Regions from separate parts of the Stenotrophomonas sp. AN71 genome, predicted to be linked through region 1. Evidence: riboswitches for the same ligand, from Rfam matches in the RefSeq annotation. Region 1 holds a riboswitch; the other holds the start of a gene.

The links. A riboswitch is a leader RNA that binds a small molecule or an ion and turns the genes downstream of it on or off. The one in region 1 is predicted to bind glycine.
Region 2: it holds a riboswitch for glycine, as region 1 does, so the genes downstream of both, ABH900_RS04295 (trimeric intracellular cation channel family protein) here and gcvP (aminomethyl-transferring glycine dehydrogenase) in region 1, are expected to answer to the same signal.

What each region holds. Positions count from the first base shown of each region.
Region 1 is NZ_JBNDKU010000021.1:6,354-16,824, reverse strand. Features, by position in the region: gene ABH900_RS20135 (hypothetical protein) at 101-493, opposite strand; gene ABH900_RS20130 (siderophore-interacting protein) at 562-1,458, opposite strand; gene ABH900_RS20125 (multidrug effflux MFS transporter) at 1,600-2,826, opposite strand; glycine riboswitch at 3,126-3,228, shown strand; gene gcvP (aminomethyl-transferring glycine dehydrogenase) at 3,291-6,158, shown strand; gene ABH900_RS20115 (VOC family protein) at 6,271-6,681, opposite strand; gene ABH900_RS20110 (amino acid permease) at 6,785-8,152, opposite strand; gene ABH900_RS20105 (helix-turn-helix domain-containing protein) at 8,235-8,957, opposite strand; partial or broken gene ABH900_RS20100 (hypothetical protein) at 9,065-9,256, shown strand; gene ABH900_RS20095 (alpha/beta fold hydrolase) at 9,287-9,976, opposite strand; gene ABH900_RS20090 (hypothetical protein) at 10,122-10,409, shown strand.
Region 2 is NZ_JBNDKU010000002.1:116,647-127,117, forward strand. Features, by position in the region: gene ABH900_RS04255 (hypothetical protein) at 1-411, opposite strand, end outside; gene ABH900_RS04260 (primosomal protein N') at 825-3,002, shown strand; gene ABH900_RS04265 (glutathione S-transferase family protein) at 3,086-3,706, opposite strand; gene ABH900_RS04270 (NYN domain-containing protein) at 3,819-4,598, opposite strand; gene ABH900_RS04275 (NAD(P)/FAD-dependent oxidoreductase) at 4,722-6,002, shown strand; gene ABH900_RS04280 (hypothetical protein) at 6,091-6,546, opposite strand; gene ABH900_RS04285 (nuclear transport factor 2 family protein) at 6,552-6,983, opposite strand; gene ABH900_RS04290 (GIY-YIG nuclease family protein) at 7,052-7,327, opposite strand; glycine riboswitch at 7,368-7,457, shown strand; glycine riboswitch at 7,471-7,576, shown strand; gene ABH900_RS04295 (trimeric intracellular cation channel family protein) at 7,659-8,276, shown strand; gene ABH900_RS04300 (3-deoxy-7-phosphoheptulonate synthase) at 8,585-9,658, opposite strand; gene ABH900_RS04305 (hypothetical protein) at 9,917-10,177, opposite strand; gene ABH900_RS04310 (DNA alkylation repair protein) at 10,291-10,471, opposite strand, start outside.

The DNA.
Region 1 (10,471 bases):
GGGGCCACCAAATGGTTCGAACCAAACGCCCCCCCCCCCGCCCCCCGGGGGGGGCCCCGCCCGGGGCCCCCCCCCCCCCCCCGGCTCTACCGAGTGTCCGTCAGCTGTCCTTCTTCGCCGCCATCGCTGCAGACAACTCGGCTTTGAATTCCTCGAAGGTCTGGCCCTTCTCGTTGGCTTCGGCCTGCGCCGCATCGCGCAGTGCATCCGAATAGATCAAGCGCACTGGTGTGCCCTGCCTCTCGTGCAGTTCACCGGCCTGCATGATCAGCGCCAGCACCTGCGCAGCGCTCTCGCTGTGGCCGGCAATGCGGCCATCCATACCCAGCACCCATTCGCCGTCGCGGCGTACGACACCGGCCAGCAAGGTGCGCTGTGCATCGCGCAGTTCCGCATGCGCCTCCACCGGCGAGGCCTGGGCAGCGGCCTTGTTGGCGGCCTGCTTTTCCTGGCGACGGCGCTGGTCGCGGCGGGTCTTGGAGCTGGTGGACATGGTGCGGTACCGCGGCGAGGGGGGCGCAAGGATAGCGCACCCCGCCCGCCACACCGCTTCACACCCCCTCAGTCCAGCACTTTGCCGTGCCGCCAGTAGCCCATGAAGGTGATCGCGCGCCGGTCCAGCCCGCAGTCGCGGACCAGATGGCGACGGATCGCCATCACCGCCCCGGCCTCGCCTGCCACCCAGGCATACAGCGGCCCGGCCACGCCGGCATCGGCCTGCTCCCACAGGATCTGCACGTCGACATCGATCTCCTCCAGCTCATCACCGGCGGCCACGGTCGAGGCCGCTGCAAGGCGTGACTGAATCGCCTGCAGCAGCGGCTGGCCGTAAGGCGCCTGTCCACGCGGCAACCAGACCAGCTCGGCCGTGGCGGGCGCCTTCAAGGGCACGGCGTCGCCGCCCTGGGCGACTTCCAGCAGCGCCAGAGTGCGCGGCGGATCGGCCAGGCCGGCCAGCTCCTCGAGGATGCCGGCCACCGCCGGCAACGCGGTTTCGTCGGCAACCAGCAATACCTGGCCGACGCCCGCCGGTGGCTTCCACTCCCAACCCTCGCTGCTGTCTGCACACTCGGCATCGGGGGCCAGCAACAGCACGCGGTCGCCTGGCCGCGCATGCGTTGCCCAGCGCGACGCCGGCCCGGTCTCGCCATGCAGGACAAAATCCACATCGACCTCGCACTGTTCCGCTCGCAACTGCCGAATCGTGTAGGTGCGCATCGGCGGCCGCAGGTCATCGGGCAAGGCCCGGTAGCGCGGGTACCAGTCTTCGCCACTAGGCACCTGCGGTGCGTCCTGACCGGGCAAGGGGAAAAACACCTTGATGCGCTGGTCGGGCCCTTCAGTCTTCATCCGCGCCACATCGGCGCCGGTGAACACCATGCGGTCCAGGGAAGGGGAAAGAACGCGGCGCTCCTTCAGCGCCACCTCGAACAGGCGGTAGGTCTGCTGCGCAGCCATGCGGGAACCTCATGCATCGACATCGGATCGGCTGGCTGTCGTGCATCCACGTACCGGCTGGCTGGAGTGCCCAGCCTAATCCGGTCGTTGCCAGCCGCAAGGGGCGCGGGCGCAGCGCGCCGCCCTACCCGTGCGCACTGCTCAATGGCCCGTGCAGGCTGCCTGCGCCGCGCGCTCGCGCTGGTGTTCCCAGTACCAGAACACGAAACCGGCACCGAAGAACGCGGCCTGGCCCAGCGCCAGGTGCAGCGGACTGGCACTGAGCAGCGGCGACACAACGCCAGCCACCACGGTGCTGATCATCAGCTGCACGAACGCCTGCAGCGACGAGGCCAGACCACGCTGCTGCGGGTACATGTCCAGCACCGCCAGCGCCAGGATCGGGAAGATCAGCGCCATGCCCATGCCGCCGAGGAAGATCGGCAGCACCGCCCAGGGCAGCACGAACTGCGGGGACAGCGCGACGTAGCCGACATTCAGTAGTACCGACACCGCGCACAAACCAAAACCGATGGCGACCTGGCGCGTTGGCGTGGTATGCCCGGCCATGCGCCCGGACAGGAACGAGCCGGTGGTCATGCCGCCGATGGTCGGGATGAACAGCCAGGCGAAGCCGCCCTCGCCCAGGTGCAGGTGCTGCATCACGAACACCGGGGCAGAGGAGATGTAGAGGAAGACGCCACCAAAGCCGATGCTGCCGGCCAGCGCCAGGCGCAGGAAGCGCGGATTGAAGCCGATGCGCACGTAATCGCGCAGCAGCGCGCGCGGCGACAAGGGCACCCGCGCGTGCTCGGGATGGGTTTCCGGCAGGAAACGCGCGGTGGCGGCCAGCAGCACCAGCGCGAACACCACCAGGAACCAGAAGATCAGCGGCCAGCCGGCACCACTGAGCAGAATCCAGCCGCCGATGATCGGTGCGATCGCCGGGGCGATGCCGAACAGCATCGACACCTGGCTCATCAGCCGCTGTGCGTCATGGCCGTGGTACAGATCGCGGATGACCGCGCGGCCAACGATCATGCCCACGCCCGCCGACAGGCCCTGCAGCGCGCGGAATGCCAGCAACGTGGAAAGGTCGGTGGACAGTGCGCAGCCCACCGAGGCGCCGACGAACAGGACCAGCCCGCCCAGAATCACCCGCTTGCGGCCCCAGGCATCGGACAACGGGCCATGCGCCAGGCTCATCAGACCGTAGAACAGCAGGTACACGCTGATGGTCTGCTGCACCGCCACCTCGTCCACGGCCAGGCGCTGGGCCAGCTGCGGGAAGGCCGGGAAAATGGTATCGATCGAGAACGGACCGAACATGGCCAGGCCGGCAAGCAGCAGGGCCATGCGACGGGTGGAGGGAGCAACAGCGGCAGTCATGTAGAAGGCGTCCGGCAGGGCCATGCGTGGCACGCACGGCGGGCGCCGGTCCCCCTTCAGCAGGGGCGGCGCCAGATGAATTCGGGTATCCGCCCATCATAGGTGGGGACTGCGCCCGATGCCATGCACCACTGCACAGAACGCACGGCTGGGCCATCGGCCATTCAGGCGCGCCGCCCCATACGGAGGCGGCCCACGGCCCCACGACGGGCTATAATTGGCGGGCAACACGGTGGGAGAAGCGGAACACCGCTGCCGAAGGCGCAACGCCCGTAATCGCTCAGGCCCGATACCACCCGTAACACAACTCTGGAGAGACCGGTTCGATCCGGCGCCGAAGGGGCACGAAGCCGCGGTTTTCCGCGCTTTTAAACTCTCAGGCAAAAGGACAGAGGGGCGCCCCGCAGACCGCCGACCGGCGGCTTGTGCCCGTGCGTGTGCCCTTTCCTGACGGATCCTTCGCCATGTCCCAGAACACCCCTTCCCTGCGTGAGCTCGAGCACCACAACGCGTTCGTCGAGCGCCACATCGGCCCCAACGATGCCGAGATCGCGCAGATGCTCGATGTCGTCGGCCACGCCTCGCTGGATGCGATGACCGATGCCATCGTGCCGGCCAAGATCAAATCGCCGGCACCGCTGGCGTTGCCGGAATCGATGACCGAGGTGCAGGCACTGGCGAAGATCCGCGCGATCGCCGACAAGAACACCGTGCTGCGCAGCTTCATCGGCCAGGGCTACTACGGCACCCACACGCCGAACGTGATCCTGCGCAACATCCTGGAAAACCCGGCCTGGTACACCGCCTATACCCCGTACCAGGCGGAGATCTCGCAGGGCCGCATGGAAGCGCTGATCAACTTCCAGACCCTGTGCGCCGACCTGACCGGCATGGAAATCGCCAACGCCTCGCTGCTGGACGAAGCCACCGCCGCTGCTGAAGCGATGACCCTGGCCAAGCGTTCGGCCAAGTCGAAATCGGACACCTTCTTCGTGCACGACGCGGTGCACCCGCAGACGCTGGAACTGCTGCGTACCCGCGCCGAGCCCATGGGCATCGTGCTGCGCGTCGGCACCCCGGCTGAAGCACTGGAAGCGGAAGCCTTCGGCCTGCTGCTGCAGTACCCGGACACCTTCGGCCAGGTCGGCGACTACAAGGCACTGGTCGATGCCGTGCACGCACGCGGTGGCCTGGTGGCCGTGGCCACCGACCTGCTGGCGCTGACTCTGCTGGCCGCCCCGGGCGAATGGGGTGCGGACATCGTGGTCGGCAACAGCCAGCGTTTCGGCGTGCCGTTCGGCTTTGGTGGCCCCCATGCCGCCTTCATGGCCTGCCGTGACGCCTACAAGCGTTCGATGCCGGGCCGCCTGATCGGTGTCTCGATCGATGCCCAGGGCAATCCGGCGTACCGCCTGACCCTGCAGACCCGCGAGCAGCACATCCGCCGCGAGAAGGCCACCTCCAACATCTGTACCGCACAGGTGCTGCTGGCGGTGATGGCCTCGATGTATGCCGTCTACCACGGCCCGGAAGGCTTGACCCGCATCGCCCGCCGCACCCATCGCCTGGCCTCGATCCTGGCCGCGGCGCTGCGCAGTGCCGGCGTGCAGGTCGGTGGCGACTTCTTCGACACCCTGCATGTCACCGGCGTGCATGCCGATGAGATCCACGCCAAGGCCCGTGCCGCTGGTTACAACCTGCGTGCGATCGACAGCGATTCGATCGGCATCAGCCTGGACGAAACCACCACCCGCGCCGACGTGGTCGCGTTGGCCGCCGTGTTCGGCGCCAAGGCCGATATCGACGCGCTGGATGCCAGCACCTCCGACGCGCTGCCGGCCGGCCTGCTGCGCCAGTCCGCGTTCCTGGCCCACCCGGTGTTCAACACCCACCACAGCGAGCACGAACTGCTGCGCTACCTGCGTTCGCTGGCCGACAAGGACCTGGCGATGGACCGCACGATGATCCCGCTGGGCTCGTGCACGATGAAGCTCAACGCCACCGCCGAGATGATCCCGGTGACCTGGCCGGAGTTCTCGCAGATCCACCCGCTGGCACCGGCCGACCAGACGCTGGGCTACAAGGAACTGATCGACACCCTGGAAGCGATGCTGGTCGAATGCACTGGCTACGACGCGGTCAGCCTGCAGCCCAATTCCGGCGCGCAGGGCGAGTACGCCGGCCTGCTGGCGATCCGTGCCTACCATCGCTCGCGCGGTGAAGGCCACCGCGACATCTGCCTGATCCCGGATTCGGCGCACGGCACCAACCCGGCCTCGGCGCAGATGTGCGGCATGAAGGTGGTGGTGACCAAGACCGACGCCAACGGCAACGTCGATGTCGAGGACATCCGCCTCAACGCCGAGAAGTACAGCGACCGACTGGCCGCGATCATGATCACCTACCCCTCCACGCATGGCGTGTTCGAGGAAGAAGTGGTCGAGATCTGCGAGATCATCCACCAGCACGGTGGCCAGGTGTACACCGACGGCGCCAACATGAACGCCCTGGTCGGCGTGGCCAAGCCGGGCAAGTGGGGTTCGGACGTTTCGCACCTGAACCTGCACAAGACCTTCTGCATCCCGCACGGCGGCGGTGGCCCGGGCGTTGGCCCGTGCGCGGTCAAGGAGCACCTGGCGCCGTTCCTGCCGGGCAAGCTGGGTGACAACGGCCCGGTCGGCATGGTCAGCGCAGCCAGCTTCGGCAGCGCCTCGATCCTGCCGATCAGCTGGATGTACATCGCGATGATGGGCCGCGACGGCCTGCGCAAGGCCACCCAGGTCGCGCAGCTCAACGCCAACTACATCGCCAAGCGCCTGGCCCCGCACTTCAAGACCCTGTACACCGGCCGCAACGGCCTGGTGGCGCATGAGTGCATCCTCGACGTGCGTCCGCTGGAGAAGACCAGCGGCATCGGCGCCGAAGACGTGGCCAAGCGCCTGATCGACTTCGGCTTCCACGCCCCGACCCTGAGCTTCCCGGTGGCCGGTACGCTGATGGTCGAGCCGACCGAGAGCGAATCGCTGCACGAGCTGGACCGCTTCATCAACGCGATGATCCAGATCCGCGACGAGATCACCGCGATCGAAGACGGCCGCCTGGACCGCGAGGACAATCCGCTGAAGAACGCACCGCACACCGCCACCGCGGTGACCGCCAGCGAGTGGACCCACGCCTACCCGCGCGAACTGGCCGCCTTCCCCCTGGCCAGCCTGAAGCAGAGCAAGTACTGGCCTCCGGTGGCCCGCGTCGACAACGTGTACGGCGACAAGAACGTGATGTGTGCCTGCATCCCGGTCGATGCCTACAAGGACGATGAAGTCGAGGCGTAAGCCTTTGATCCATCGGAAATGAAAACGGCCCGCGCAAGCGGGCCGTTTTTTCAAGGGCGTGTGGACCAAGGTCCACACCCACAATGATCGGTCCACACCCACAATAATCCGATCACGGGTCGGGCATCTGCCCCAAGCTCAGCTGCCACGACACGCCGAAGCGATCCTGCACCCAGCCGTAGCGGTTGCTGAAATCATAATCGCCCACCGGCATCAGCCAATGGCCGCCTTCGCCCAGCACGCGTGCCGCACGCTCGAACTGCTCGGCGCCGGAGCACTCCACGAACAGCGAGATCGAAGGCGTGAAGGTGAAGTCGTGCACGTCCAGGCTGTCGAAGCACAGGTAGTGGGTGCCGCCGAGCAGGAAGATCGCCTGGCGTACCTGCCCGGCCACGCCCGCGCCGGGCCCCTCCGGGTGGCGCTGCAGGGCCAGCAGGCGGAAGTCGGCGAACGCATCGGCGTACAGGGCCAGGGCGGCCTCAGCCTGGCCGGTGAACATCAGGAAGGGACGGCTGCGCAGCATGCGGTACTCCTGTTCGACGGGCCGATGACGGCCCACCGGATCAGCATCGCACGCCTGATGTGCAGCCCCCGTGGTAGTGCCGGCCGCTGGCCGGCAACGCCGGTCACGCCTCGCGCAGGCGCCGGGCGATCGCGCTACCCGCTGCGATGGTGGCCGTCAGCGCCACCATCGACAGGAACTGCAGGCGGGTATGCGACTCGCTCAGCAGCAGACCGAAGATCAACGCCAGGATTGCCAGCGCACAGACGGTCAGCCACGGGAAGCCGGCCATGCGGAACGGCAGGCGGGTACCCAGACGATCCGCGCGACGGCGCAGCACCAGCTGCGAGACCAGCGACAGCGTCCATACCAGCAGGCAGGTGGAACCGACGATGTTGAGCAGCACCGGCAACACGCGGTCCGGGAACAGCAATTCCATCACCGTGGCCGCGAAGCCGAACAGCACGCTGGCCAGCACGGCGACCACCGGCACCTGCCGCGGGTCGGTCCAGCCGAGCACGGCCGGGGCCTCGCGGCGCTGTGCAAGCGAGAACATCATGCGTGAGGCACCGTAGAGATTCGCATTGAGCGCCGACAGCAGCGCGATCACCGCGATCAAGGTGATCGCCGTGCCCGCGCCGGGGATGCGCGCGATGTCCAGCACCGCAGCGAACGGCGACTTCAGCGCCTCGCTGGTCCACGGCACCACCGCGATGATCACGCTCAGCGAGCCGATGTAGAACACCAGGATGCGCCAGGCCACCGTGCGGATGGCGCGGGCGATGCTGCGCTCGGGATCTTCGGTTTCGGCCGCGGCCACGGCCACGATCTCGGTGCCGCCGAAGGCGAATACCACGACCAGCAGCGCGGCGCCGATGCCGGCCAGGCCCTTGGGCGCAAAGCCACCGTGTTCGGTGAAGTTGCTCAGGCCCGGCGAAGCCACCTGGGGCAGCCACCCCATCAGCAGCGCGACACCGATGGCGATGAAGGCCAGAATCGCCGCCACCTTGAGGATGGCGAACCAGAATTCGAATTCGCCGAAGTTCTTCACCCCGAGCAGATTGATGGCGGTGAAGAACAGCATGAAGGCCAACGCCGCCAACGGCACCGGCACCGCCGGCCACACGGTGGCCAGCAGGCCGGCCGCGCCGACCGCTTCGGCGGCGATCACGATCACCAGCTGCACCCACCACAACCAACCGACGGTGGCGCCCGCCGTGGCTCCCATGGCATCGGCCGCATACACCGAAAACGCGCCGCTGGTCGGTTTGGCCGCCGCCATCTCGCCCAGCGCGTTCATCACGATGATCACCAGCGCACCGGCCACCAGATAGGACACCAGCACCGCCGGACCGGCCGCCTGCACGCCCACGCCCGACCCCAGGAACAGGCCGGCACCGATGGCGCTGCCCAGGCCCATCATGATCAGCTGACGGGGCTTGAGCGAATGTCCGAGGCGGGACGGCGAGGCGGTCGGAATCGAGTTGGGCATCGGCGGGGCTGGCGGCGGGCTACAGGGGCGACACCTTACCTCGTCCCGCACCCATGGGGATAGGCACAGCGCAGCAGGCGGCTCAGGCCAGCGCAGGCTCGCCGACAACCCCACCAATCCGGGCACGGTAGGCACGCGGCGAGAAACCGGTTTCAGCCTTGAACTTGCGGGTAAAGGCACTCTGGTCGCTGAAACCGCAGGCCTGGCCGATGCAGGCGATGCTGTCGTCGCCATGCAGCAGATGCATGGCCATCTGGATCCGCAGCCGGGTCAGCACCTGCTGTGGGGTCATCTGGAACACCTTGCGGAAACTGCGCTCCAGCTTGGACAGCGAGAAGCCGGTGATGTCCAGCAGGGTCTGCATGCGCACGTTCTCAGCGTAGTGCGCGTTGAGGTGGGCCAGGGCCAGCCGCAGCTGTTCGTACTGGCTGCCCAGGCTGTCCTTCTGGCCGAGGTCGCGGGAAATGCCGATCAGGCCCTCGATCGCACCGTCGACCACCAGCGGACGCTTGCAGGTCAGGCACCAGCCCGGCTCGCGGTTGGCGAACAGGTGCAGCTCCATCAGGTTCTCGATCACCTCTCCGGACAGCACGCGCGCGTCCTGGTCGACGTAGTCCGCGCTGAGCCCGGTCGGGTAGATTTCGGCGGCGGTACGCCCGATCACGTCCTTGCGCGCGCGCAGTCCCAGCCGCCGCAGCATGGTCTGGTTGACGTGGGTGTAACGGCCCTGGCGGTCCTTGATGAAAAACAACACATCCGGGATGGCGTCGAACAGGGCTTCGATGTCGGCGGGCTCGACTCGCATGCGGCAAGCATAGCCGAGGCCCCTTGCCGGTGCGATCACCCTTGCGGGACTTGCGCTTAACGCCGCCAGGCCCACCGTGGGGACCCGTCCCCACCGGAGAACCGGCCATGCCCCGCGGTGACAAGTCTGCCTATACCGAAAAGCAGAAGCGCCAGGCCGAGCACATCGAGGACAGCGAACGCGCGCGCGGTGCCAGCGAAGGTACGGCCGAGCGCATTGCCTGGGCCACGGTGAACAAGCAGGATGGCGGCGGCAAGCGCAGTGGCAGCGGGCGCAAGGTGGCGGCGAAGAAGGCAGCACATCCCCGTGCACGCGGCTGAGCCTGTCGATCAGAGCCGCAGCGTCCTCATCCACGCGGCAACTTCGGCCGCAGCTGCGTCAGCGCGTGCCTGCAGCAGCAGATGTGGTCCCTCCAGCGACACATGGCGCGCGTCCGGCAACAACGCCTGCAGCTCGGCCACGCTGGGCGGCCACAGCAGGCGGTCCTGTCGCCCATGCAGGCACAGCGTTGGCAGCACGAGTTCCGGCAGCAGTGCACGAACATCCACCTGCAGCGTCGTCGCAGCGCGCTGGCGCAGGATTGCGGCCGGCACCTGCGTGATTGCCTGACCCAGCTCGCGCAGGTTCGCGCGCGTCCGCCATTGCCCCAGCAGCAGCCGGGCCATCAAGGCAAGTGGCGGCAGTGGCCACGCCGGGGCCAGCATCCGCGCGCTCGCCGCAGGCAGCGGCACCGGCCGGCGCGCGAAGGTCGTACTCAATATCAACCCACGCAATCCGGGCAGGCCGGCCGCCGCCAGTTCGATGGCCAGTGGCCCGGCGAACGATTCGGCCAGCAGCACAAAAGGAGATGCCGGAAGCTGCGGACCCAGGATCGACGCCAGCGTGGCGTAGTCCTGTGGCCCCTGCAGGGGCAGCGGCAGCACCTGCATCTGCTGGCCTCGCGCCTGCATCGCTTCCACGAAGTGTGCCGACAACAGGCCGGTGCCATCCAGGCCTGGCAGCATCACGACCGGCAGCATCAAGACATTCGTCACATCGATCACTCTTCAAACCGCTTCGCACGGCTCCCTACCGCGTAGCTTCACCCATTGGCTCGGCCCAAGGAAGTGCGCGCCGGCGCACGCGACGCTACGCTGGCAGCCCCGATGGAATGGAGAACGCGGCATGCGCAAGCCACGCTGGCTCAGCTGGACCGGCATTGCCGTGTGCATACTCTATCTCGCGCTGACCGCCTGGCTGGTGCTCGATGCCCAGGGCAACAGCGACCCCAAAAGCGCCTATATCCTCATGCAGCTGCCGGTGATGCTGCAGACCGCAGCACTCGACGCCATCGGCATGGGAAGCTGGCTTTCCGGCAAGACCTGGACGACCGTCTACCTTCTGGTGATTCCTCCCACGCTGGGCGTGCTGTACTTGCTGGGAGCGCTGCTGGGCAACGTCCTGAAGCAATGATGGCGATTTTCCCACCTGCCTGAGAGGGCAACGGTAATACGGCCGCTCAGGGCGGCCGTATT
Region 2 (10,471 bases), on a different contig from region 1:
CGGGCAGGCGTCGGCAAGCAGGTGCTGGTAACCCGTTTCGTCCTGGTCGAGCACGCGCATCGCAATACCCTCATCCAGGCTGCCGCCCACCCGCAGCAGCAGGGCCAGGCGCGGCAACGGCGGCATCTCGCCCAGCGCGGCCAGCGCTGCGGGCCACTGGCCGCCCAGCGGCTCGCGCAATGCCTGGCGCTGCCCCAGCAGGGTCCAGAAGCGGGTCGGCCACTGCGCCATCGGCAGGTCGCTGGCGACGGCGGCAAACGCGCGCATCACGGCCACCAGCGTCTGCTCGGCACGGGCGGCGTCGCCACACTGCAGCTCAGCCACCACCAGGGCACGGCGCTCGACACCACGCAGGAACGCCGACAGTGCGCCGGCCGCGGTCGAGGAAACAGGGGCGGGCACAGCCGTCATCGATCACTCCAAAGGTCTGCCGGCATGATAGCGGCAGGCCAGCGATGCCCGGCAGGACTTGCGCCAACGGGCACTTCGTGCTGCAGGTTGTGCACAGCACCACGCCCCCCTAGCGAAAATCTGTGGCATCCAGCTGAATTCACTCTGTTTCAGCATTGTTTCACACTTAAGATATTGATTTTAATGGACTTTAAAGTGTGGCGATTTTTTGACCAACCCGAGGGTGAGGCCGTCGCCATCGGCCTCCCCCGCGCCCGCCGACGGGTAACGCACAGCGTTATCCACAGAACATGTGGATAAGACTGAATCTCCAATGGACACCGATATTTAGGTGACATTTATGATTCAACGGACGCCCCCGGGGCGCTCCACTCGCGGCCATTCGCGCGCGCATGGCCCGTTACACTGGCCCGATGCTTGCCCCCATTCCGACCCTGCAGGTCGCCCTGCCCGTCCCCCTGCCCCGCCTGTTCGACTACCTGTCGCCGGAAGGCGAGGCGCCGGCCGTCGCGATCGGCTGCCGTGTGAAGGTGCCCTTCGGCAACCGTGAACTGGTGGGCGTGGTGACCGGCCACGGCCAGAGCGACGACGGCCAGGGCCTGCGCCAAGCGCTGGCCTGGTGCGACCCGCAGCCGCTGCTGCAGGGCGAGCTGTGGAACAGCCTGCAGTGGCTGGCGCGCTATACCCACGCGCCGCTGGGCGAGGTGCTGAGTGCCGCGCTGCCCGGACCGCTGCGCCACGGCGAGGCGCTGCCCGAGACCCACCACTGGGGCTGGCAGCTGACTGCCGAGGGCCGAGCCCAGCGTGAAAAACTGCGTGCGGGCAGCCGTCCCCGGCAACTGGCCGAGCTGCTGGCCGAAGCCGTGGTCGACGAGGACGTGCTCGGCGAACGCATGGACGATTGGCGCGCTGCCGCGCGCAGCCTGGCCAAGCGCGAGCTGGCCGAGCGCGTGGCGCTGAGCGTGGCGCCGCAGCATGCGCAGCCGCTGCCCGGCCCGACCCTCAACCCCGACCAGGCCGAGGCCGTGGCGGCGATCACCGCCGCCGGGAGCTTCCAGCCATTCCTGCTGGATGGCGTGACCGGCAGCGGCAAGACCGAGGTCTACCTGCAGGCGATCATCCATTGCCTGGCACAGGGCCGGCAGGCGCTGGTGCTGGTACCGGAAATCGGCCTGACTCCGCAGACGCTGGCCCGCTTCCGCGGCCGTCTCGGCATCGCCGTGCATGCACTGCATTCGGGCCTGAACGACAACGAGCGCGCCCGCGTCTGGGCAGCGGCTTCGCGCGGCGAGGCGCGGGTGATCGTCGGCACGCGTTCGGCGGTGTTCACGCCGCTGCCGCAGGCTGGCCTGCTGATCGTCGACGAGGAACACGACGGCAGCTACAAGCAGCAGGATGGCATCCGCTACCACGCGCGCGATTTCGCCCTGGTGCGAGCCAAAGCGCTGGGCATTCCAGTGCTGCTGGGCAGCGCCACGCCTTCGCTGGAGACGCTGCACAATGCCTATGCAGGACGCTATACGCACCTTCGGCTGAAACAGCGCGCGGGCGATGCACGGCCGCCGCGCGTGCGCATCCTCGATGTGCGCAAGCGTCCGCTGCACGACGGCCTGTCGGCCGACGTGCTGGCCGGCATCGGTGAACACCTGCAGCGTGGCCAGCAGGTGCTGGTGTTCAAGAACCGTCGTGGCTACGCGCCCGTGCTGCTGTGCCACGACTGCGGCTGGACCGCGCCGTGCCAGCGCTGCGATGCACCGATGACGGTGCATGGCGGTGGCCGTCGTCTGCAGTGCCATCACTGCGGTGCGCGGCAGCCGGCACCGCTGGCGTGCCCGGCCTGCGGCAGCCTGGCACTGCAGCCACAGGGCATCGGCACCGAACGCCTGGAAGAACACCTCAGCGCCGCCTTCGCCGACTTCCCGGTGGTACGCATCGACCGCGGCACCACCTCACGCCGGGATGCGCTGGAGCAGCAGCTGGCGAAACTGGGCGACCAGCCCGGCATCCTGGTCGGCACGCAGATCCTGGCCAAGGGCCACGACCTGCCCAAGTTGACGCTGGTGGTGGTGGTCGGCATTGATGAAGGCCTGTTCTCGGCCGACTTCCGCGCAAGCGAGAAGCTGGCGCAGCAGCTGATCCAGGTCGCCGGCCGCGCCGGGCGTGCGCGTGATCCGGGTGAAGTCTGGCTGCAGACCCATCACCCCGGGCACCCATTATTGGAAACGCTGGTCAATGGCGGTTACCACCCATTCGCGCAGGCCGAACTGAACCAGCGTCAGGCCGCAGGATTTCCACCCTTCGCGCACCTGGCGCTGATGCGCGCCGAAGCACAGCAGGTCGAGCATGCCAACGCGTTCCTGCTGGCGGCACGGCAGCTGCTGGGCGAACAGAACGTGGTGGAAGCCTATGGACCGATGCCGGCGCCGATGCCACGCCGTGCCGGCTACCAACGCACGCAGCTGTTGCTGTCAGCGATGCAGCGACCGCCGCTGCATGGCGTGCTGGCGCAGCTGGTGCCGCAGCTGTATGCGCTGCCGGAGGCACGCAAGGTGCGCTGGTCGCTGGATGTGGATCCGACGGATCTGTATTGAGGGCTGGCGCCGCATCCGCCGGGCATGGCCCGGCGCTACCGTTTACGGTTGCATCAACACATACGACCGCGCGCGATTCCCGCCTACGTCAGCGGCGACATCACGCCGCGCTGGTAGGCCGGGCGCTCGCGCAGGCGCGCATACCACTCGGCCAGGTGCGGCAGGTCCGGGCGCTGGATCGGCAGTTCGAACCAGGCGTAGATCTGCGAGCCCAGCGGAATATCGCCCATCGCGAACGTGTCACCCGACAACCACGGCTGCGTGGCCAGCGTGGCGTCGGCCATCGCCAGGTAATCACCGGCGCGCACGATGGCGGCGTTGATCCGCGCTTCGTCGCGGTCGGCCGGCGCGGTGCGCATGATGCCCCAGACCAGGTCGCTGTACAGCGGCGCCATCCGCGAGGTGCTCCAGTCCATCCACTTCTCGGCCTGCGCGCGTTGCATCGGATCTTCAGCGAACAGCGTGCCCAGCGCGTAGCGCGCGCTCAGGTAACGCACGATCGCATTCGACTCCCACAGCGGCAGGCCATGGTCTTCGATCACCGGCACCAGGCTGTTCGGATTCATCGCCTGGTATTCCGGCGTCTGCGTGCCACCGTGGCTGCCACCGACCTCGATGGACTCATACGGCAGCCCGATCTCCTCGGCGCACCACAGCACCTTGCGGACGTTGCTGGAATTGCGGCGGCCCCAGATCTTCAACATTCGGGTTTTCCCTGCTGGTAGTACGAGCGGCAACGATACGCCTGATCGGCCGGGGTGTGTGCGTGCGCAATGGCTGCATTGGGCATGCCCGGCGGCGCTGCGTCGCCGCGCGTTACCGGTTCTTCTTCGGCAGCGCGCGCACGTAGGACGACTTGCCATCCTTCTTCAGCTCGAACAGGCCAATGGCCGCCAACAGGTCGCTCAGCTTCCCGTAGCCATAGTTACGTGGATCGAACGACGCCTGGTTGCCGATCTGGCTGCCGACCGGGCCCAGGTGCGACCAGCCATCCTCGCCCTCGGCCGAAGACACCGCGCGGCGCAGCATCTTCACCAGCCGCGTGTCGCTGCGCATCTCCGCGCCGCTCTTGCGCGGGCGGGCATCGTCGTTGGCGACCGGTTCGTTCGATGCCAGCTCGCTCGATGCCTGTTCGGCATCCGGCACGCTGGCATGGGTCTGGCCCAGCGCTTCCAGGTAGGTGAACTTCGAGCACGCGTTGACGAACGGCTCGGGCGTCTTCTTTTCGCCGAAGCCATACACCTTCACGCCGTCGGTCAGCAGGCGCATCACCATCGGAGTGAAGTCGGCATCACTGGAGACGATGGCGAAGCCATCGAGGTTGCGTGCGTACAGCAGGTCCATGGCGTCGATCACCATCGCCATGTCCGAGGCATTCTTGCCCTTGCTGTAGGCGAACTGCTGGATCGGGCGGATCGCATACTCGTGCAGCACCGCTTCCCAGCCCTTCAGCCGAGGGCTCTTCCAGTTGCCGTAGGCGCGGCGCACGTTGGCCACGCCGTAGCGGGCGACTTCAGCCAGGACCTCGTCGATCTTCGAGGCCGGCGCATTATCGGCGTCGATCAACAGGGCGATGCGCTTTTCCGGTTCGCTCATGGACTCCTCGCGGGCGGTTGCCTGAACCCGAGTATCGCCGATCCACGCGGGCGCTGACGTGACAGGGGGCCGGCGTGCGAAGATGCCAGGCGCTTCCCCCAATGCCCCCACTGGAGTGAGTCGATGAGTCGCGAGCGCGTTCCCCACCTGGTCGTTGTCGGCGGTGGTTTTGCCGGCCTCTGGGCCACCCGTGCCCTGGCCCGCGAGCGCATACGCATCACCCTGGTCGACCGCCGCAATCACCATCTGTTCCAGCCGCTGCTGTACCAGGTGGCTACCGCCGGCTTGTCCGCGCCCGATATCGCCGCACCGCTGCGCCACATCCTCGGCCATCAGCGCAACGTGGAAGTGCGGCTGGGCGAAGTGGTGTCCATCGACAAGCATGCCCGGCAGATCCGCATGGCCGACGGCAGTACGCTGGACTACGACAGCCTGCTGCTGGCCACGGGTGCCACCCACGCTTACTTCGGCAACGATCAGTGGGCCGATGATGCCCCCGGCCTGAAGACCCTGGACGACGCCATCGCGCTGCGCCGCAAGCTGCTGCTGGCCTTCGAACGCGCCGAGGCCGAACCGGACCCGGCGAAGAAGGCGGCGTGGCTGAGTTTCGCCGTGGTCGGCGGTGGTCCGACCGGTGTTGAGCTGGCAGGCACGCTGGCCGAGATCGCGCGTCACACGCTGCGCAACGAGTTCCGCCACATCGACCCGGCCAGCGCCAAGGTGCGGCTGGTCGAGGCGGGCCCGCGGGTGCTGTCGTCCTTCCCGGAAGTGCTTTCGCTGAAGGCGCGCCGGCAGCTGGAAAAGCTGGGCGTGGAAGTACTGACCGGCACACCGGTGAGCGACATCGACAGCCAGGGTTTCAAGCTCGGCGATCAGTTCGTGCCGGCGCGCACCGTGGTGTGGGCCGCTGGCGTGGCCGCCTCACCGCTGGCGCGTACGCTGGACGTGCCATTGGATCGCGCCGGCCGCGTCCAGGTGCAGCCGGACCTGACCCTGCCCGGTCATCCGGAGCTGTTCGTGGCCGGCGATCTGGCCGCGCTGAACCAGGCCAACGGCAAGCCAGTGCCTGGCGTGGCACCTGCCGCCAAGCAGATGGGCAAGTACGTGGCCGAAGTGATCCGCGCGCGCCTGCACGGCAAGGCCGAACCCGGTCCGTTCAAGTACGCCGACTTCGGCAACCTGGCCACCATCGGCCGCATGGCCGCGATCGTGCACCTGGGCCGCTTGCAGCTGTCCGGCGTGCTGGCCTGGTGGTTCTGGCTGGCCGCGCACGTGTTCTTCCTGATCGGCTTCCGCAACCGCCTCGTGGTGCTGTTGAACTGGGCCGTGGCGTACTGGAGCTACCAGCGCAGCGCGCGCATCATCTTCGGCGATGACCAGGACGACCGGCGGCCGAAGCGGTAGCGCCGCACGCAACGGGGTCGGATCCCTTTCCGCAGGAAAGGGCTCTGACCCCGTCAACACCCTCCACGCATGGCGTGGATCTACCGGTTCACCGGGCCACCGGGCCACCGGGCACCCGCCGTTTCGACCATGTCCGGCAGAAGTCCTCCTTCCTCGCGGTATCGGCAATCTGCGCGGTACTCCAATGCCGAGTGATCCAGATCGTCAGTGCGGTACTGCTGAGATGCCAGCGCAGCATGCCGCGCTGCGGTTGCCGCCACAGGTGGCGTCGGGCAATCCAGAAGGCCTCCCGCTCCACTTCAGGAACTTTCTTCTTCATTCCGTCCTTGTCGAAGAACTGGGCGGTGAAGTGCCAGGGATTCATCGGCTGGTATCCCGCCCGTGGTTCACCGCTGCATGCGGCCACACCACTGGGCGTGCGGTCGGCCGGCTTCGGTCGACCGTCCACCAATGCCAGCCCGAGCAGATACAGCAGGCCAGGCAGCAGCGCGATACCGGTGACCAGTACGACGACGGAGATCCATACCTTGCCGGCAGCGCGCATCGCGCTCACTTCGCCTTCGGTTTCGGGTACCACAGCGCGTTGACGATGACCCAGCGTTGGTCGAAGCGGCCCATGTGGAAGTAATCGACGAACCACGGGGTTTCCAACCGCACCGAGGCGGCGTTGCCGGTCACGTCCAGCACCGTGCAGCGGCGGTCCCACTGATCCTTCGGGGTCTTCAGCGCACCCTGCTTGGTCAGCGCCACCAGTTCTTCCTTCGACATGCGGCGCAAGCCCAGGCGCTCGTCAGGTGTGTCGCCGAGGACTGCGCGCTTGGCCAGATCCGGGTGCAGGGAACGGGCGACGCGCTGCGGATCGGCCTCCAGCTGGCCGTCGACATAGTCGTGGCAGGTGGCTTCGATGGCTGCGATCGTGGTGGCGTCGGCAGCGGGGCTTGCCGCTGCGGAAAGCGCGAACGACAGGGCAACGACGGACATCCGGGTCTCCAGCGCTGAGGGCTGGGCGATCATGGCATGAACAAGGCCCATCCACGCATGGCGTGGATCTACAAAGGCGCGGGATCCGGCGCCTGCAGCCAGGCCAGCTTGCGTTCGCGCGGCTGCTGCTTGAGCTGCCATTCGGCGCGCGAGGCGGCGGCGCGGTCCGGGTATTCGCGCACGGCCAGGATGCGCAGCGGCGGCCGGGCCCGGGTATAGCGCGCTCCCTTGCCGGCCTGGTGGGCGGCGAAGCGCGCGTCCACGTCGGTGCTGATGCCGGCGTAGAAGCTGCCATCACGGCATTCCAGCAGGTACAGGAACCACGGGCGGAGGGACGGGGCCATGGCCGGATTATGCCGTGCTGCACTGCAGCGGATATACTGGCGCCCGAATGCAGGAGAGAGGCGCCGCGCTGGTGCCCGCCGAAGGCGCAGGCTCCCATGATCGCTCAGGCCGGTGGGCTGGAATCCCACCAACCATGCATTCGACTCGCCGAGCTGGAGAGAGGTCACCGGGTACGCCCGGGACGATCCGCCGAAGGGGCACGCGGCCTACGCCGCTGAACTCTCAGGCAAAAGGACAGCGGGAGCGGCACCGGTCATCGTCATCCCGTCATTGCACAGGCAGTGGCGGTATGTGCGCATTGTCGGCCCCACCGCGCCCGGAGCCTGTCCCATGCTGTTGTCCATCATCTACCTGATTGCCATTTCCGCCGAAGCCATGACCGGCGCCCTGTCCGCCGGCCGCCGCCGCATGGACCTGTTCGGCGTGGTCATGATCGCTTGCGTCACCGCCCTGGGTGGCGGCTCGCTGCGCGACATCCTGCTCGGCCACTACCCGCTGGGCTGGGTGAAGCATCCCGAGTACCTGGGCTTCACCGTGTGCGCGGCCTTGATCGCCACCTGGGTGGCACGCTGGATGCATCACTTCCGCCGCACCTTCCTGGTACTGGACGGACTGGGCCTGATCGCCTTCACCCTGATCGGCTGCTCGATCGCACGCGAGGCCGGGCATGCCCTGCCCATCGTGCTGATCGCCGGCATGCTGACCGGTGCGTTCGGTGGCGTGCTCCGCGACATCCTCTGCAACGAGGTGCCGCTGATCTTCCAGAAGGAGCTGTACGCGATCATCGCGCTGCTGACCGGCGCGGCCTATCTGTTGCTGCTGCACTGGGGCGTGGCCGATGCCACGGCGATCCTGTGCTGCCTGGGCGGCGGCTTTGCGCTGCGCCTGCTGGCGATCCACTACCGCTGGGAAATGCCGAAATTCGTGTACCACGACGAAGTGCATTGAGGTTCGCGTTCGGTGAGCGTGGGTTTCCATTGTTTGGAACCCATGCTTCGCGCGCTCGTCGAGCATGCCTCGACGCTACATGAATGCAGAATCCACGCATGGCGTGGATCTACCGCATCAAACGCATCATTGCCGTTCGGTATCCACACCACCCCGGCGATGTACCTGGCGCTGTCGCTCTTGCGCAGCGCCAGGCGCATCGCCGGTGCGGACGAGCCGGTCTCCAACTCCGACCGGCCCTGATCGCGGCCGCACCCCCGCAGGCGCTGGCCGCCATCCACACACGTGCCGCCGTCAGGCGGCTTCCATCAAGCGGCTTCGGACACCTTCACTTCGCGACGGGCGCGCACGGCCGCAGCCAGTCGCTCCAGCACCGTCACGGTGGTGTCCCAGTCGATGCAGCCATCGGTGATGCTCTGCCCGTAGACCAGCGGCTGGCCTTCGACCAGTTCCTGGCGCCCACCGACCAGATGGCTTTCAATCATCACACCGACGATGCGCTGTTCACCGTCTTCCAACTGAACGGCGATGTCATCGATCACCTTCGGCTGGTTCTCGGGGTTCTTCAGGCTGTTGGCATGGCTGGCGTCGATCATCAGGCGCGTCGGCAGCTTGGCCTTGGCCAGCGCCTGGCAGGCATCGGCCACACTGCCTGCGTCGTAGTTCGGCTGCTTGCCGCCGCGCAGGATCACGTGGCAATCCGGATTGCCGGTGGTCGACACGATGGCGGTGCCGCCCTGCTTGGTGACCGACAGGAAGTGATGCGGGTTGGACGCCGCGCCGACCGCATCGGCGGCGATCTTCACGTTGCCGTCAGTGCCGTTCTTGAAGCCCACCGGGCACGACAGCCCGGAGGCCAGCTCGCGATGCACCTGGCTTTCGGTGGTGCGCGCACCAATCGCGCCCCACGCCACCAGATCGGCGATGTACTGCGGCGAGATCACATCGAGGAATTCAACGCCGGCCGGCAGGCCAAGCTTGTTGATGTCACGCAGCAGGCCACGCGCGATGCGCAGGCCCTTATCGATCCTGAAGCTGCCATCGAGGTCCGGATCGTTGATCAGGCCCTTCCAGCCCACCGTGGTGCGCGGCTTCTCGAAGTACACGCGCATGACGATTTCCAGTTCGCCGGCCAGCGCATCGCGCAGCGGCTTCAGGCGCTGGGCGTACTCGATGGCGGCCTTCGGGTCATGGATCGAGCACGGGCCGACCACCACGGCCAGGCGGTCGTCGCGGCCATGCAGGATCTGGTGCAGGGCCGCGCGCGAGGCGCTGACGGTGTCGGAGGCTTCATCGTCGCACGGCAGCATCGCCAGCAGCTGGGCGGGCGGTGTCAGCGGTTCGATGGTGCGGATACGCAGGTCGTCGGTGTGCGGGGGCATGGGGGGAGGTCTCCGGAACGTTGGGGGTCCCCAGCGTGGCGGCATGAAAAAAGCCGCCAGGTTCGCTGGCGGCTTTCGGGAATGCGTCTGAAGCTTTCTTCAGGGTGAGCGCAGTCCTTCCTCCGCCAGGGGCTTCGGAAAGTAATACCAATAAAAGCTGGTGTGGGCTGCATTCATGGGATGTATTGATAGCACAGCTTTTGCGCAGTGCAAAATGTTTCATCCGCAACCGGAGTAACGGTTCAGCGCAGCGGTGGCCTAGCGGCTGCCATGTACTTCCAGGTCCAGCAGCAGGCCCTCGTGGATATCGGCCCAGTGCTCCAGCACGCGGTCCAGCTCCCTCCGGGCTTCGTCCAGCTGCTCGGGGTTGAGCAGGGAACGGGCCGTGTAGAGATCGGAGACCAGCCGTCGCAGAGCCGGCTCCGGGATCGCCACCGACGGCCCTTCCACCTGCGGCAGCTGCAGCGCCGGGGTGTCGCCAAGCGGACCGTACAGCGTTACCTGGAGCGTGCTCTGCATGATCGACTTCCGTGCGGATGGACAGGGGCAATGCACTGTTTACCGCGTCTGGGTGACAGGCGCATGTGCCATGCCCGCTGGAGTGATCCGGGGTTGCCGGCCAGCGGCCGGCACTACCGCAGCGAACGCAGTGCGCGCTTGCGGATGTAGGCGTTGGCGCCGCTGTCGTGTTCATGTTGCCAGCGCGCGCACAACTCCTGCAGCCAGAGCGGCCGGGTCTTGCCGGCATCGTTGAGCCAGTTGCCGACCGAGTCCTGCACATAGCGCTCGGGGTCGTCGGCCAGTGCTTCAAGC